3 regions of the Halomonas sp. AOP43-D1-4 genome follow, and region 1 is predicted to be linked to each of the others. Evidence: predicted binding sites of a transcription regulator. Region 1 holds the regulator's gene; each other region holds the start of a gene.
The links. Region 1 encodes sigma-54, which starts transcription at its own class of promoters, with help from an activator protein. Its sites were predicted from a motif close to TGGCACNNNNNTTGCTNT; they were not measured.
Positions count from the first base shown of each region.

Region 2: the regulator sigma-54 is predicted to act here: its motif matches at 2,912-2,929, upstream of glnA (glutamate--ammonia ligase).
Region 3: the regulator sigma-54 is predicted to act here: its motif matches at 1,706-1,723, upstream of ACT3RQ_RS17375 (P-II family nitrogen regulator).

Region 1 covers NZ_JBQSVY010000001.1:149,756-155,818, forward strand. Annotated here, with positions in the region: gene ACT3RQ_RS00710 (KpsF/GutQ family sugar-phosphate isomerase) at 1-513, shown strand, start outside; gene ACT3RQ_RS00715 (KdsC family phosphatase) at 550-1,092, shown strand; gene lptC (LPS export ABC transporter periplasmic protein LptC) at 1,092-1,664, shown strand; gene lptA (lipopolysaccharide transport periplasmic protein LptA) at 1,673-2,164, shown strand; gene lptB (LPS export ABC transporter ATP-binding protein) at 2,174-2,923, shown strand; gene ACT3RQ_RS00735 (RNA polymerase factor sigma-54) at 3,047-4,459, shown strand; gene hpf (ribosome hibernation-promoting factor, HPF/YfiA family) at 4,558-4,866, shown strand; gene ACT3RQ_RS00745 (PTS sugar transporter subunit IIA) at 4,871-5,341, shown strand; gene rapZ (RNase adapter RapZ) at 5,409-6,063, shown strand, end outside.
Region 2 covers NZ_JBQSVY010000005.1:74,403-80,465, reverse strand. Annotated here, with positions in the region: gene glnL (nitrogen regulation protein NR(II)) at 1-1,043, opposite strand, end outside; gene glnA (glutamate--ammonia ligase) at 1,272-2,678, opposite strand; gene ACT3RQ_RS06865 (acyltransferase family protein) at 3,166-4,194, opposite strand; gene ACT3RQ_RS06860 (alpha/beta hydrolase) at 4,360-5,235, shown strand; gene ACT3RQ_RS06855 (hypothetical protein) at 5,300-5,605, shown strand; gene ACT3RQ_RS06850 (hypothetical protein) at 5,988-6,063, shown strand, end outside.
Region 3 covers NZ_JBQSVY010000027.1:11-6,073, forward strand. Annotated here, with positions in the region: gene ACT3RQ_RS17370 (ammonium transporter) at 1-1,247, opposite strand, end outside; gene ACT3RQ_RS17375 (P-II family nitrogen regulator) at 1,294-1,632, opposite strand; gene ACT3RQ_RS17380 (accessory factor UbiK family protein) at 1,984-2,325, shown strand; gene ACT3RQ_RS17385 (helix-turn-helix transcriptional regulator) at 2,525-3,448, shown strand; gene ACT3RQ_RS17390 (TonB-dependent siderophore receptor) at 3,560-5,677, shown strand; gene ACT3RQ_RS17395 (ABC transporter substrate-binding protein) at 5,819-6,063, shown strand, end outside.

The DNA.
Region 1 (6,063 bases):
CCCACAAGCTCCACGACGGCCGCCCTTGCCCTGGGCGACGCGCTTGCCGTTGCGCTACTTGAAGCACGCGGATTTACCGCTGATGATTTTGCCTTATCGCATCCCGGTGGCAGTCTGGGAAAACGACTGCTATTGCGCGTTAAAGACCTTATGCATAGCGGCACACGCTTGCCGCAGATAGCACTAGGCAGCCCGCTGCGTGATGCGCTCTTGGAGATTACCCGCCAAGGGTTGGGATTTACCTGTGTTGTCGACAGCGAAGGGCGACTTGCAGGTGTTTATACCGATGGCGACTTACGCCGCACCCTCGACCAGTTTCATGATCTGCGTAAAGTAACCGTGGACGATGTAATGACCCGACCCGGCAAACGCATTGGCCCCGACCTACTGGCCGCCGAAGCGGTGCGCATCATGGAAGACAGCCGTATTACTGCGCTAGCGGTCGTCGATGACGAACAGCGCCCCATTGGGGCGCTCCATATGCACGACTTGCTTGCCAGCGGCGTTATCTAACCATTTTACCCAACAGTTTACTGACAAGGAGTCCCTATGGCCCTCCCCACTGCGCTACTTGACCAGCTTCGCCATGTGCGACTACTTGCCCTCGATGTTGACGGTGTGCTCACCGATGGACGGCTATACTTTCAGGCCGACGGTATCGAGATCAAAGCCTTCCATACACAAGACGGCCATGGCTTAAAGTTGCTTAAACGTGTGGGCATTCATGTGGCGTTAATTACAGGACGCGACTCCCCCATGGTGAGCCAGCGTGCTGCGGCGCTGGGAATTAATCTTGTCCACCAGGGCTGCGAAGATAAGCTCACTACTTTGAAAGCGCTGTGCGAGCGCCTCAATCTGAACCTAAGTCAGGTGGCTTACTGCGGCGATGACCTGCCTGATCTTGCGCCTATCAAACGCGCAGGCGTTGGCATTACGGTACCCAACGCACCCGATTACATGCATACCCACGCTGACTGGATTACCGACCGCTTGGGTGGTCACGGCGCCGTACGTGAAATTTGCGATACATTACTTGAAGCGCAGGGCCACTGGAGTACTGTTCTTGAGTCGTATTTGAATGGTCGCGTGTAATGTTTCAAAGAACCAAGAAACGCGTCGGGTTAGCGGCCCTGGTGGTCGCTTTAGGGGGGCTGCTGGTATGGCTGGACCCACGCGGCCCGGAAGACCGGCCCGTTGACGAAGAAGCGCAGGCTGAAGAGCCTGGCCACGTGCTGGAAAATGCCGAGATCACGCTGTTTGGTGAAACAGGGCATATCCAGCAGTCGCTGTCCGCGCCTTTATTGGTTTACATACCACAAAGCACCCAAGCCGAAGTCACTCAACCCGAAGCGACGCTGTTTGATAGTGATAACCGAGAGTGGCTCGCTCACGCCAACGAAGGCGTTCTGAACACGACCACCCAAGCGCTAACACTGTCTGGTGATGCACAGCTTCTGGCGCCTACAGAAGGCTGGCAGCTTGATACTGAGTTATTACATTATGATGGGGTAGCGCGTCATGTCTGGAGCGAGGCGCCCGCCGTGTTTCAGCAGCCACCTCAACAAATGAGCGCATCACGTATGGATGTTTGGCTTGATGATAGCCAGGTCCGACTAACCGATAACGTCCGCGGCCATCACCCCCCCGCAACACAAAATCCTTAGGAGTCGCTATGAACGCTTTTATTCGCACCGCGCTTTTCGCCCTTGCGGTGCCGCTATCGGCAGCGGCCCAGACAAGCCAAGCCCCCATTGAAGTAGAAGCCGACCAGCTAGACCTTGATCAGCGTGCAGGCACTGCCGTTTATTCAGGCGATGTCAATATTCGCCAAGGCAATATGCAGCTACGTGGGGATCGCGTTGAAATTATCCGTAACGACGCGGGTGAGCTTTCTCGCGCTATTGCCACCGGGGAGCGCGCCTACCTACGCAATCAACTCGATGATCAGGACACGCCGATGGAAGGATGGGCACGACGCGTGGTTTATCACGTAGCAGAGCGGCGTGTAGAGCTTATTGACCAGGCCGAACTGACCCAGGCGGGTGATCAGTTTACCGGTGGCCGCCTGGAGTACTTCATTGACCGCGAAGTGGTGCAGGCACGCTCCGATGCAAACGGTAGCGAGCCGCAGCGTATTCGTATGACGCTTCAGCCAGCGCAATAGGAGCCAACCATGTCTATTGCGGAAGCACCGCCCATAAAAACCCTTTACGCCAATCACTTGGCAAAAAGCTATAAGCGCCGCCGCGTGGTTAAAGACATTAGCCTGGAGATTGCTCAAGGCAGCGTGGTAGGCCTACTTGGCCCTAACGGCGCGGGCAAAACCACATCGTTTTATATGATTGTGGGCCTGGTGAAGTCTGATGCGGGTACGGTGCGTATCGACGAGCAAGACTTAACCCGCGTTCCCATGCACGAACGCGCGATGGCCGGCATTGGCTATCTACCCCAGGAAGCGTCTATTTTTCGCAAGCTATCGGTTGCGGATAATATTATGGCGATTCTGGAAACCCGCAAAGATCTGGACAGGGCAGGACGAGAGCAGCGGCTTGAGGCCCTGCTTGACGACTTTCATATTACCCACATCCGTGACAGCTTGGGCATGAGCCTTTCCGGCGGCGAGCGGCGACGCGTCGAAATTGCCCGCTCCTTGGCCACAGAGCCCGCGTTTATCTTGCTGGATGAGCCATTTGCAGGTGTCGACCCCATCTCGGTTGGTGAAATCAAGAGCATTATTCGCGCCTTAAAACAGCGCCACATTGGCGTGCTAATTACTGACCATAACGTCCGAGAAACACTGGATATTTGCGATATCGCCTATATTGTCGGTGACGGCCACATCATTGCTGGCGGCAGCCCTCAGACTATCCTTGATAACCAAAAAGTGAGGGAAGTTTACCTGGGTGCTGATTTTCGCTTATGAATTTAATTTCACCGCTAAACAGTGATCTGCAGTAAAAATTTTATCAGTGGCATGCTTATTGCACTTGCACAACAACATGACTCGCACTAGGGTGAAGCTTTCCGATTAACGAGTGGTTCTCAGATGGTCATGAAAGCTTCTCTCCAATTGCGTATCGGTACGCAGCTGACCATGACACCTCAGCTGCAGCAAGCGATTGCACTGCTACAGCTATCGACATTGGATCTACGTCAGGAAATTCAGCAGGCACTGGATGCCAACCCAATGCTGGAGCAGGAAGACGAGTTCGGCGAGCAGGCGACCGTCGAAACACCTGACGAGGAGTGGTCAGAAAGCATTCCCGAGGAACTGTCTGTCGATAGCGACTGGTCTGATACTTACCAGGACATGGGTAGCTCTGGCAGCAGCGAAGGCCCCGATTTTGAACGCCAGGCCGCGGGACAAAGCCTGCATGGACATCTCCTTTGGCAGCTGGCGATGACCGACTTTACGGCTCGTGAGCAGCTAATCGCCGAAAGCCTGATTGATGCACTGGACGCCAATGGCTACCTGACGCAGCCGCTCAACGATATCCGCGATGGGTTACGTGCTCAGAGCATCGAAGGTCTCAGCCAGCGAGAGTTGGAGACCACTCTGATGCGCTTACAGCAGTTCGAGCCAACGGGCGTCTTCGCCCGTGACTTGCGCGAATGTTTGATGCTTCAGCTAGCAACGCTCCCCGACGACACGCCCCTACTGGTTCCCGCGCGCCGATTGGTTCGTCAGTTTCTTGAAGCGCTGGGCAAAAATGACATGCGCCTATTAAAGCGCCGCCTAAGCTTGGACGATGAGCAGCTAGACGATGTGATCGGTCTGATCCGAAGCCTGGACCCACGCCCAGGCAGCGCTTATGGCGTCACCGACGATAGCTATATCACGCCCGACCTGGTCGTACGTCATGATCATGAAGGCTGGCACCTGGAGCTAAACCCTGAAGCCCTGCCCCGGCTGCGTATCCAGCCCGACTACGCCAGTTTAATCAAGCGTGCAGACAAGAGTCAGGATAACCAGTTTTTAAAAGAGCACTTGCAAGAAGCGCGCTGGCTAATCAAAAGCCTGTCCAGCCGCAACGACACGCTTCTACGCGTAGGGCGCGAGATTATCACTCGCCAAATCAGTTTTTTAGAGCACGGTGAAGAAGCGATGAAGCCGTTGATTCTTGCCGATATTGCCGAGGCGGTTGAGATGCACGAATCAACCATTTCTCGGGTCACCACACAAAAATATATCCATACCCCACGGGGCATCTTCGAACTTAAGTACTTTTTCTCAAGCCAAATTAGCGGGCAGGATGGCGCAGACAGCCACTCAAGCACCGCGATTCGCGCCCGGCTTAAAAAGTTGATTCAAGATGAGCCTCCCGGCAAACCTCTTTCGGACAGTCGTTTGGTGACATTACTGGGAGATGGCGGCATCACAGTGGCACGCCGTACGGTGGCGAAATATCGTGAGTCGCTGGGCATTCCCTCATCAAGTGAACGTCGTCGTTTGCGTTAGTCGTTACAAGAGAAATGGCAAAACTCGCGACAGGGGCTTTGCAACACCGTAAAAAGGGTTACAATCGAAATTCAGTCCGATGGATAAGGAGCACGTCAATGCAAGTAAATATCACGGGTCATCATGTAGAACTGACTGACGCCTTGCGTGACTACGTTAATGAAAAACTTGAACGCATCGAACGTCATTACGACCACATCACCACGGTACAAGTCACCTTATCTATTGAGAAGGAGCGCCAACATGCCGCGTGCACCCTTCATGCGGCAGGCGCCGACTTACATGCCGACGCCGAAGATGTCGATATGTATGCCGCTATTGACGCCTTAGCAGACAAAATTGATCGTCAACTCGTTAAGCACAAGGAAAAAGCACAAGCTCGCGCCCAAGGCGCTGGCGTGCGTTAATTCAATGACGTTGGAAACCATCCTCCCCCCGGAGCGCGTACTTTACGACGTGCCCGGGGGCAGCAAAAAGCGGGTGCTGGAGTTTTTCAGCACCTTTATCGCTCAAAATACACCCAGTCTGGATAGCCAGGAAGTTTTCAGCCGACTGATCGGCCGGGAACGTCTTGGCAGCACGGGGATCGGTAACGGCGTCGCCATCCCCCATGCGCGCAGCCCACATTGCGTTACGCCTATTGCGGGTTTTTTAAAATTATCAGAACCTATTGATTTTGATGCTATTGATGGCGACCCGGTCGACCTCGTCTTTGTGCTGCTGGTTCCCGAAGAGGCTGACGACACGCATTTGTCGCTTTTGGGCCAAGTGGCCACCATTATGAATGATGCGAGCACACGCCAGGCATTACGCAAAACCAGCAGCCAGCACGATTTGCTTGACCTGCTAATGGGCAAGATTCGCGAACAGGCCGCTCCATAATCGCCCATAACGACTAACACATTTTCATGCGTTATCCCTTTTATACGTTCAATCAGAGAGAGCCACTATGCAACTGGTGATTATTAGCGGCCGCTCTGGCTCTGGCAAATCAATCGCATTACAAGCGCTGGAAGATATTGGCTATTACGCCATTGATAATCTCCCCGCCATGTTGCTTGGTTCTTTGGTTGACGAACTCCGTGACGAGGGTGAGCGCACGCATCTAGCGGTCAGTATTGATGCCCGCAACCTGCCAGCGGCGCTTGAGCGCCTTCCCGCACTGCTTGAAGAGCTGCGCGCGCGGCCTATAGATTGTCAGGTTATCTATCTAACCACCGATTCACGTATTTTACTGGAACGCTATTCTGCGACACGGCGACGCCATCCGTTAACGCGCAACAGTGATATGACGCTTGAAGAGGCGATAGAGAAAGAGGAAGAGACGCTCAACGAAATACGTGATTTGGCCGACCTGCGGATTGATACATCACGCTTATCGGTCCACGACCTGCGTCGGCGCATTTCAGACCAGGTAGCCCACCAGCGCAAAGACCAGCTAACACTCACCTTTGAGTCGTTCGGCTACAAGCATGGCGTACCCATGGATGCAGATTTAGTCTTTGATGTACGCTGCCTGCCCAACCCTTATTGGGACCCAACGCTACGCCAGTACACAGGACGTGATGCCACGATTATTGCGTTTCTGCGCGGCTACCCGATTG
Region 2 (6,063 bases), on a different contig from region 1:
GTACAATTAATAACCAATGGAATCAGTAAGCGGAACTCGGTGTGCCCGGGACGTGAGTCACATTCAATCAACCCTTGATGCTGATGCAGGATCGACTGAGCGATGGACAACCCCAACCCGCTGCCTTCAGCACGCCCTGACACCATCGGGTAGAAGAGCGTCTCTTTAAGTCCTTCCTGGATACCAGGGCCGTTATCGATCACACCCACCTCGCTCACTAACCGGTGGCGCTCAGCACCCAGGGTGAACTGACGCCGGGCACGGGTGCGCAGCATCAATTCGGGCACAGGGGTCTCGGCATCGCTCATGGCCTGCACGGCGTTCCTGGCCACGTTAAGCACGGCCTGGATCATCTGCGCCTCATCCCCGGAAAGGTCCGGCAGGCTAGGGTCGTAATCGCGGTGGATGGTGATATTCGGATGTTCAGCCACCAGCAGCGTTCTTACCCGCTCCAGCACTTTGTGGATGTTCACCGGCGCGTGCTTAACAATGCGATTCGGGCCAAGCATCGAATCCACCAGATCACGCAAGCGGTCAACCTCCTCCACGATGATATGGGTAAACTCACGCAATTCAGGCTTATCCAGGTCACGCTCTAATAGCTGAGCCGCCCCGCGGATGCCGCCCAGCGGATTTTTCACTTCATGGGCCAAGCCTCGGGCTAGCACTTTGATGGTTTCCTGGCGCGTGGTTAGCGCTTCCTCGCGGGAAATTTGCATCAAGCGGTCACGAGGCTCTACTTCCAGCAGAAGCTCGTCTGCCGACAGGGGCGTCACGGTGTAATCCACCGTCAGCGCGTCACCGTTAACCGGGGTAATGCGCGCCTCGCGCTGGGTGTAGGGATGAAAGGCATCCCGCGCCTTGGCCAACACCTGGTCGATACTTTCATCACCGCCCAGCAGGGTATCCAGGCTGCTCCCCTGCACACGGCTAAAGCTTACTGCCAACAGCGCTTCGGCGGCAGGGTTCATCCAGCGTACGCGGAGCTCACCGTCCAGCAGCAGCACTGCCATGGAGAGATGTTCTAGTAAACGCTGATACATGACGTGTCCTGAATATCGCTGATAAAAATGTTCAATGCTTAAGAGAAACTGCAAAAAGCGCGCCAGGCCTTGATTCAACGAGCGTTAAGCGCGCAGCCTGCCATGGTCGATCCATCACATGCACCATTTTAGTGCATGGAGCACCGTTAAGGCGCACCCTTTCACTGGTTAAGTGCAATAAAAAACCCCGCCGAAGCGGGGTTTCAAAGCTATCGCGTTACACCGCTATTAGCAGCTGTAGTACATATCAAATTCGATGGGGTGCGTGGTCATGCGAATACGCTCCACTTCTTCCATCTTGAGTCCGATGTAGGCATCAATCATATCGTCGGTGAACACGCCACCTTCGGTCAGGAACGCACGGTCAGCGTCGAGCGCTTCCAGGGCCTGGTCCAGGCTGTTGGCAACGGTCGGTACCAACTTGCCTTCTTCTGGTGGCAGGTCGTACAGGTTCTTGTCCATGGCATCGCCAGGATGAATCTTGTTCTTGATGCCATCGATACCCGCCATTAGCAGGGCAGCAAACGACAGGTACGGGTTAGCGGTCGGGTCAGGGAAGCGGGTTTCAACGCGCTTGCCTTTGGGGCTTACCGTATAGGGAATCCGGATAGAGGCGGAACGGTTACGGGCACTGTAAGCCAGCATAACCGGCGCTTCAAACCCCGGCACCAAACGCTTGTACGAGTTGGTAGAGGCGTTGGTGAAGGCGTTCAGAGCGCGTGCGTGCTTGATCACACCGCCGATGTAATACAGCGCCATTTCCGACAGGCCTGCGTACTCATCACCGGCAAACTGGTTCTGACCATCTTTCCAGAACGACTGGTGAATATGCATACCAGAACCGTTGTCGCCAACCAGCGGCTTGGGCATGAAGGTCGCGGTTTTGCCGTACGCGTGGGCCACGTTGTGGATCACGTACTTCATTTCCTGAACTTCGTCCGCCTTCTTCACCAGCGTATTGAATTTAACGCCGATCTCGTTCTGCCCCGCATTCGCCACTTCGTGGTGGTGAACTTCAACGGTCTGACCAATCGCTTCCAGGGTGTTACACATAGCGCCACGGATATCGTGGAAGCTGTCGACCGGAGGAACCGGGAAGTAACCGCCTTTAACGCGCGGACGGTGCCCCAGGTTGCCGCCCTCTACCTGATTACTGGTCGCCCAGGCGCCCTCGTCGGAAGAAATCTTGTACATGGAACCCTGAATATCAGACTTCCAATGTACTTCGTCAAAAATAAAGAATTCAGGCTCCGGACCGAAGAAAGCAGTATCGCCCAGGCCGGTAGACTCCAGGTACGCCTCAGCGCGCTTAGCGATAGAACGCGGGTCACGGTCATAGCCCTGCATCGTGGCAGGCTCGATGATATCGCAACGCAAAATCAGAGTAGCGTCTTCGGTGAAGGGGTCGAGGAAAGCAGTGCCGTCTTCCGGGCGCAGGATCATGTCGGATTCGTTAATGCCTTTCCAGCCCTCGATTGAGGAGCCATCGAACATTTGGCCATTCTCGAAGAACTCTTCGTCTACATCGCGGGCAGGCACGGTAACGTGCTGCTCTTTACCACGAGTATCGGTGAAACGCAGATCCACCCACTTAACATCATGTTCTTCAATTAGCGCGAGAGTCTTGGCTGACATTGTGCCTCCGATATGGGCGTGGCTTAAAGCATGTAACAGTAAGCTATCGATAAAAGTGTTATTAGACAAACCCCGTCATTTAATAAAGTGCGTGCCTGACAGGCCTATCCTTTTTATTCGCTTAACGTTTGCCTGAAATTGAATCACACATCGCCTAGCGATCATTTCAAACCGGCTATTGTTGTAGCACGCCGAGAGGCATCTGCCTACGGTGGCTAGCCGCTGACAAATATAATGCAGAGAACATGCCAACCCTGCACCAACATGTCCTACGAAATCACTAACCTGTTGTTTTAAAGTATATAAAAAATGCGCCTGCATGCCTCTCTATGACGCATAAATATTTCCCGAGGCTTCTAAACACACGCTGACCTGTTTTTTTGACCCAAAATAGATCAAATATAAGTATAAGCGCACCTAATTGGCGCATAAAAAGACATTGAGCGCCCCTCTCAGCTTCCAGCCCACCGCACGGCGCGTCAACGCCCTACACTTTTAGCCGCTTGCCAAACATCATGGCCCCGGCTTTTGTGGTGTTCGCCATTTTATTGAGCAGGATAGAGCCCGTGGCACCCATCACTATCAGCAACAGCACGTAAACCGTGATAGGCAACGCCAACGGCATCACCAACGCATCGGTAATGGCAAAAAACATGGGGTGCGCCAGGTAAATACCAAACGAATACTGATTGATATAGCGCACCCAGCGAGGCGCTGTAATGTCTTTTAAATAACGCATCGCTACAAGCGTTGAGAGCATGAACAGCGGTATCACCCACACCTCCTTGGAGGAGAACTGCAACCACCCCGCCACACTGGCCGCGACCAGCAAGCAAACCAACACGACCAACCACAAAGGCCACGACAGGTACTGCATCCATAAAGGCCGCAGCGGTGCCTGGGCTCCACTATCAAAGGGGTAGTAACGCACCAACACCAGGGCCAGAAAGAACAGATATATCCAGCCCAGAGGCGCCACCCAGAGCAGATACCCCGGCAGCGCCACACCCAGCCAATACGCTACTCCCCAGTACGTCATACTCACCCAACAACTCACCCACAGCCACGGCACCGGGTTAAAGCGCCACAGCTGCCAGCGGGTAAACAGCCAATAAGCGATATAAAACTGCATGGCGATAATCAAGAAATAACCGTGCCACCCGGCGAAAACAAAGTATTCCAGCGCATTGGCGGCAAAGCCTACTGGCTCCCCTGCCATATACAGCTGAACCCACTCGGCCGTCGAGTAGATAAAGCCATATACCAGATAAGGCAGCATGACGTACTTCACCCGTTGGGCCAAAAAGCCAGGCGGCACTGCCTTGCCATAGCGCATGGCAAACACAAACACTGAAATGAACAAAAAGATCGGCGTGCCCAATACCAGCGGCAGGCGCATCAGGTCGGTGGCCAGGTTATCCACACGCTGATTAACGTGGTCCAGCAAATGAAATAAAAACACGGCCACGCAGCCGTATGCACGCAACCAGTAAATTTCCTCTATCCTTTTATGCATACCTGCTCCGTGTATGCCTGACATTCGCCTGCGCTGAACAGTCTCGGCGGGTACGGTGTACGACGCTATAACCTTGCGATAATTCCCGGAGGCTGTTTGTCGCTCTTCTCATTTTCAAGTGTATTTCACGGGTTGTTACGTTCCTTGTTGACCAGCCTGGCAGCCCTGGCGGGCCTATGGAGCCTGTTTAACACCGCCGTTGCTGGCGAGGTGCACTACGCCACCTTTGACTCGCCCACGCTGGGCCACGCCTACCCTTACACCGTGTATCTACCCGACCATTATGACGCCACTGCCGCCGAGCCTTACCCAGTGGTTTATCTGCTCCATGGCTCTTTTGGCAACGAACGAGACTGGCTAGCCAAGGGCAACCTTGCCCAAACTGCTGATCGTTTGATTCGCGCTGGACACATTCCGCCGGCCGTTTTCATCATGCCCGGTAGTCGCAGCTGGTGGGTAGACGGCCATAATGAGGCCGCCCGCAGCGCCTTTTTTAACGACTTGATGCCGCATGTTGAAAACCAGTACCGAGTGGGCGCCACGCGAGCGCTTCGCGGCGTAGGCGGACTATCCGCCGGAGGGTTTGGCGCGCTTAATTTTGCCCTGGAAAAGCCCGAGATGTTTGCCGCCGCCGCAGCGCTAAGCCCGGCAAGCTATCTTCCGTATCCGCCGAGCAACTCCTCAGCACACCGCCATCCCGCGTTCTTGGATGAACAAGGCCATTTTGATACGGCTTTATGGGACCAGCTCAACTACCCCGCTTACCTTGAAGCGTATCGCATTAACGTAACGCCCCGGCCCAGCGCAGAAGAGAGCGACATCCCGATCGTGCCACTTTACATTAGCGCAGGCCGCAGCGATGTGTACGACGCCGAGTTTCACGCCCGTAAGCTACGCCAAGCCATGGAACGCATTCAACCTAATGATGTACGCTTGGACCTCTACCCCGGCGGGCACACTTGGCGCGTTTGGCGTGCCAGTCTACCTGCGGCCTTAACCTTTATGTTTCAGCATATTGGCAAAGGTCCCATTAACCCATAACTAGCAAAACTAATAAAAACCAAACTACACTTGTGTTTTTCGGCCCACTTACAAGGAAACCACGATGCATCGACATATCGAATGGGAAGACCCCGGCAAAGACAGCGTATCCAAACTGTTTGCTAACGACCACCATGAACACGCCCGCATTGGCACCGGCGATATTTTATCCGCCCGCTACCAAGGCAAAATTGTCCACGTAAAAGTGGAAGCCTACCGAGAAGAAGACGCCGTTAGTATTGGCAGCGTTGCCGCCATCATGGACACCAAAGGCCACCATATTAAAGGCCTTCCTGATCTCAACATCGGTGACATTGTCCGGCTCCCCGATGACAAGCGCGCCTTTGAACACTGGGACAAGGACAAATAAGCGGTTCCAGCACCGTTATGACAAAGAGCCTCCATTGAGGCTCTTTTGCTTAAAGCTGAACGCTAGCGTTAATTTCAAGGCAGCGCTAAAGCCTCGCCACCTTTCAAGTATTAACCCATTCAAGCAGCGCGGCAGTAACCGTTAGCGCACCCGCGATGGAGGGATGGCCATCTAAATACCCCCAACTCATTATCGCTCGCGCAGGGATCAACTTTTCCATTATCGCTCATATCGACTACTGACGGTTCATCCCCGCCTGTGCGGGGATCGCCTTTAAGCGCCATTGACCTTAGTCATACTTAGCGATTAGCCGCCGCGCAAACCGCCTTTCACGTACATGCTACGCTTAATGCCATCCCCCTTTGATGACAGGACTTTCCCGATGCGTTTACACCCTCTTTTAGGCGTACTGCTGTGCGTTGTGGCACTGCCAGCCTTGGCGCAAACAACCGATGAGT
Region 3 (6,063 bases), on a different contig from region 1:
TATTTCTTAACGCTAAACTCAGGGTAGGCTTCAAGACCACATTCCGCGATATCCACGCCTTCATACTCTTCTTCTTCGCTCACCCGGATGCCCATGATGGCTTTCAGCACCAGCCAGACCACCAGGCTTGTCAGAAACACCCAACCGAAGATACCCGCAATACCCATCATTTGAGCACTGAAGGACGCGCCATCATTGGTGATAGGCACCGCCAGCACGCCCCAGATACCCGCCACGCCGTGAACGGAAATAGCACCGACCGGATCATCCAGCTTGAGCTTATCAAGCGATACAATCGCTACGACCACAATAGCACCGCCCACCGCACCGATAATGGTGGCACCTAATGCCGTTGGCGAGAGCGGGTCAGCGGTAATCGCCACCAGGCCAGCCAGCGCACCGTTAAGCGCCATGGTCAGGTCCGCTTTACGGAACCACAGTTTGGCCAGGACCAGCGCGGCAATCACACCGCCAGCAGCGGCCGCATTGGTATTGGCAAACACCTGGGCGACGTTGTTGGCCGACTCGATATCCGAGACTTTTAGCTCAGAGCCACCGTTGAAACCGAACCAACCCATCCACAAAATGAACGTACCCAGCGTTGCCAACGGCATGTTGGCACCGGGAATGGCATGGATAGCGCCATCTTTACCGTACTTACCTTTACGCGGCCCCAGAATCAGCACGCCTGCCAGAGCAGCGGCAGCGCCTGCCATGTGAACAATACCCGAGCCAGCATAATCCGAGTAACCCACGCTGCTCAGCCATCCGCCACCCCACGTCCAGTAGCCAGAAACCGGATAGATAAAGGCGGTCATGACCACAGCGAAGGCCAAAAAGGCCCATAGCTTCATGCGCTCAGCGACCGCACCGGAAACAATCGACATGGCAGTAGCCACAAAGACAACCTGAAAGAAGTAATCAGCGCGCATGGAGTAGTACGGCGCATCTTCGCCACCCGCCAGCACTGAATCGACGCTGTTCTCAGTACCCAGCAGAAAGCCCAGGCTGGGCAAGAAGCCGCCTTCGCCGCTGGAGTACATGAGGTGATACCCCACCAGCAGATACATGGTGCAGGCAATCGCAAACAGCGCGATGTTTTTCGTCAGAATCTCGGCGGTGTTTTTAGCGCGCACCATACCCGCTTCAAGCATGGAGAAGCCCGCGGCCATCCACATGACCAATACACCGCACATCAAGAAGTAAAACGTGTCGAGCGCGTAGCTCAGATCAGCCAGTTCGTTCATTTGTTAGTTCCCCGTTGAACTACGAAGTAGCCCGGTAAGCCCCTGTTTAAACGGCATCAACGCCGCGTTCACCGGTACGAATTCGGATAACATCGTCGAGCGGTGTGACGAATACTTTGCCATCGCCGATTTTTCCACTGTTGGCGGCATTGCAAATGGCATCCATCACGCTTTCCAGGCGCGCATCGTCAACCGCCACTTCTACTTTTACCTTGGGCAGAAAATCGACCACGTACTCAGCACCCCGGTAGAGCTCGGTATGCCCTTTCTGACGCCCAAAACCTTTTACCTCTGTCACGGTAATGCCCTGCACGCCGTTGTCGGCCAGTGCTTCGCGGACATCGTCAAGTTTGAATGGCTTAATGATGGCGGTGATGAGTTTCATCCCATATCTCTCCTGCTGATAAGTCCTGCTAGATAGCTAGCGGCATTGCCGCTGAAAATGGCGATGCTCTACTAATGCGCATACCGTGCCATTAGCTAATTTCTTATTAATTTTTAGTGGCTTAACAAAAAATAAGGCGCTTTTACGCACACCCCAAGATCGCGAAAGGCGTAGGACGCAACCGATTGCACCAAAAAAGAACCGGCACGAACGGTTGGCGCACCATGATTGGGCGACGAGATAAACGAATAAATGCGCCAATGCCATACGCAATACATGCGTACTGGCGGCGGGTTGCGTATCCTTAAAATAGTGCCCACTTTTAAAGCATCATTATTTAAGGAGAGAACCATGACGCCCCAGGACCGTATTAGCCGTTTGGCACAACAGATTGGCGACCGCTTACAAAATGCGTCACAAGCGCCCGAAGATATTCAGAAAGGCGTTCAACAGGTGGTTCGTGGTGCCTTTGATCGGCTGGAGCTCGTATCGCGGGAAGACTTCGATATCCTGATGGACGTTCTACAGCGCACGCGCTCGCGGGTAGAAGCCCTGGAGAGGCAAGTAGCGCAGTTGGAAGCTACGCTGGAAGCGAGTCAGCCTGAGAAGCACCTGCCAGTCGCCACTAAGGCCGCTGCCCCAAAACCGGCTGCCAGCAGCACACTGAACGACGATAAGAAAAGCGATACATAAGCACAGCACTGGTAACGCCTGCCGCCACCAAAATGAGAACATCTATCATTGCGTTTTAATCTACCGATGATAGGATCACGATGATTTACGCGTTCTCTGGATAACCCACGAACCGCTCCTCTTTTCAAGCGTCGCTCTTTTGGGCGGCGTTTTCTCGCTGGGTTGATCACTGGATTACCAAGCCGCAGGGTCCTTATTGATGCCAACCTTTACGTCGTTAACACCATCGACACTTAGCCAACTGGGCCAAACATTCGGCATTGACTATCTGTATGCCGGGGAGGGAATTGACGACCCCATTGCCCAAGGCAACGTCAGTGATTTGCCGCTCTCTTCTGCGCTGCATCTCACCCTGTCCGACCTTGCTGTTCGTCAACGCTATGTCTCCCGCTCTACGCAGACAGTGCCCTGGTTTCTAAGTGTTGTTTTGGAAGGCTGGATTGACATCGCCCAAGGCCAGAAGCGGCTGACTATAGGCGCGGGGCAGGGGCTTTGCGCACACTTTACCCCGCAGGCGCCGTTGATCGTTGAACAACCGGCACAGCCACGGCTGCGTACCCTCAATATTGCGGTACTGGCCACAATTCCTAATGCGTTGCCTAGCGCTCAAGCGCCTCAGCTGCATGCCTGGGCGCCACCTTCCACACTCTTTGCTCAGCTACGCGCGAGTTGCGAAGCGCCACTGGACGACTGGCGGCATTCACTAGTCTGGCAGGGGCTTGCCCTACAGCTTCTTGGGCACGGCTTACCCGCGCCGCCTGCCAGAGAGGGTAAACCTGCACGAGGCATCAAAGCCCGCGAACGCGAACAGCTTGCTCAATTGCATGCCGAGCTGCGCAATAACCCAATGACCGATTACTGCCTGAGCGGCCTGGCTCGTCGTGCGGCGATGAGCTCCAGTAGCTTGCGCCAGAAATTTAGTGCACTTTACGGCTGCTCAATTTTTGATCACTTACGCCACTGTCGGCTTCAACAAGCCTATAGCCACTTGGAAAAAGGCTATAGTGTTCAACAGACAGCCCATGCCTGTGGCTATCGCCATGCCACCAATTTTACGACGGCTTTCAAACGCCACTTCGGTGTTGCGCCAACAGAAGTGAGCAGCAGGGCCAGAACACATTAAGCGCATCATCAACACTGGCATTACGCATAGCTGATTTGGCATATTGCATAGCTCAACAGACCCTTAAAAAGCAATAATTCTCATTATTACAAACGGTAGAGAATTATTGTCATGCTTATGCTCCCGCACCGCTTTTCCTATCGCCACCTTGCGCTGTCCATTGCCTTGGCAGGCGGCTCGGTATCTGCCGCCTACGCCCAAACATCACCGGATGCTGCCCATCAGTTAACGACGGTCACGGTCACTGCTCAGCAAGCTGCCACCAAGGTAGAAACCCCCTTTATCGAGACGCCGCAAAGTGTGTCAACCATTACCCAGAAGCAGATGGAAGAGCGTGGTGTAACGACCGTCCAGCGCGCAACCGACTACACGCCAGGCGTTTACTCCAATCAGGTGGGCGCTTCAAACCGCTTCGACTATTTAGTGTTGCGCGGCTTTTCCGATGGCAGCTTAAGCAATACGTTTCTGGATGGCCTGAAAGTGATGGGCGATGCCAACTCCCACAGTTCGATGCGTATCGACCCCTGGTTTTTGGAAAGCATCGAAGTCGTTCGCGGACCTGCCTCCGTGCTCTATGGCCGCGCCTCTCCGGGCGGCATGGTAGCGCTGAACAGCAAGCGTCCTGAGTTTGAGCAAGGCGGCGAGCTGCGCTTGCGAGTGGGCAACAATAACCAGCGTAGCGCTGCGTTCGATCTCACCGGGCCGATTGACGAGCAGCAGCGCATAGCATTTCGCTTAACGGGTATTGCCAGCGGTGCGGACACCCAGTTCGGGTCCGCCGAAGAGCAGCGCTACGCCATCGCGCCACGCCTGACATGGGACATGACCGACGACACCAGCCTGACGGTTGAAGCCTACCTGCAGGATGAACCTGAAGGCGGCTATCACTCCGGCGTGCCTTATGAAGGTGCCGTAACACCCCGCAACGGGCGTAAAATCAGCAATAATTTCTTTGACGGAGAAGAAGATTACGACGCCTACGAGCGCACCCAGCGTATGTTCGGCTACTCGCTTGAACACCGCTTTAATGACCAGTTCACTGGCCGTCAAATGCTGCGTTACCTGAATTCAGACGTAGTACTCAATCAGGTATATGGCTTTGGCTGGACATCGCCCACTTCCAATGAGTTAACCCGCTATTACTCCGGCAGCGACGAGTCCCTTGAAGCATGGACCATCGACAATCAGCTTGAAGCTCGATTTGATAGCGCTGCTATGGCGCATACACTGCTCTTTGGCGTGGACTACCAGCAGCGCGAAAACAACGTGTCATGGCCTTCCGGTGCCTTCCAGCCCATTAACGCCTTTGAGCCCGTTTATGGCGGTGATCCCGTCGCATTTTATGCCCCTACTCGGGAACAACATAACATTGAACAGACCGGTGTTTATCTACAGGACCAAATTGCGCTTAATAACTGGCGCTTCACGCTGGGCGGACGCTATGACTGGGTAAGCATTGATAACACGAACAAGGATACCGACGCTTCAAGCTCGCTAAACGATACTCAACTTAGCGGCCGTGCGGGCGTGGTGTATCTATTCGATAACGGCGTAGCGCCTTACTTGAGTTACTCCACCGCGTTTACGCCCACAAGCTTTGTGGATGAAAGCGGCGATTTGCTCTCGCCCATGGAAGGCGAGCAGTGGGAAACCGGGGTGAAGTACCAACCCAGCGGTAGCGCCAACCAGTACAGCGCGGCCATTTTCCATATCAGCCAGGAAAACGTAGCCACCAAAGAGCAGCCCTCTGACCCTTACCGCGCCGTGGGTGAAATTGAGTCCCAAGGACTTGAGCTGGAAGCCCAGACCCAACTGACCGAAACGCTCTCGCTTCAGGCAGGCTATAGCTTTACCGATATTACCTACGCTAAAAGTGACGACGGCAACCAGGGCAACAATGCGATTTACTCGCCCCGGCACCAGCTACAGGCATGGGGACATTATGAAGCGAACAGCGGCTGGCTAAACGGCGTGGATGTAGGCGTTGGTGTGAGGCATTACGCGGATATCGCCGCAGACCGCGCAAATACCGAAAGCGTACCCGACTACACGCTGGTCGATGCCACCATCGGCTACGACCTCAGCCATGTGGGCGTTAACGGCGTCGAAACCCGCCTTAACGTCAACAACGTACTGGATAAATCCTACGTAGCGTCATGCAACTCGCTGGATTACTGCTACTTTGGCGCTGAGCGCGGGATTACAGCAAGCGTTCACTACCGTTTCTAAACACTTAAGAGAGCCGCTGAGCCCCGTCGCCCTGTTTAACCACACGTCGTCGGGGTTTAGCCAACGACAAGCCTGCACGGCGTTGCAAGCAAGAAAGATTATCGTTTAAATACAGCTCTTCTTTCAAAATGGCTCTTCCTCATGCGCCGTACCGTGACGCTTTTTTTCGCCCGAGCCGCGCTTCTGCTCACCAGCCTGCTAGCATTTACCAGCGCCCATGCTCAGTTTGCCACGGTGGACTGGACCATTGCCGAGACGTTGGTGGCTATCGACGCGCCGATCAGCGGCGTGGCTCAACAGAAGGACTACTACGACTGGGTCGGCGAGCCGCGACTTCCAGAAGGTGTGACCGACCTTGGGCTGCGCACCCAGCCCAATTTTGAATT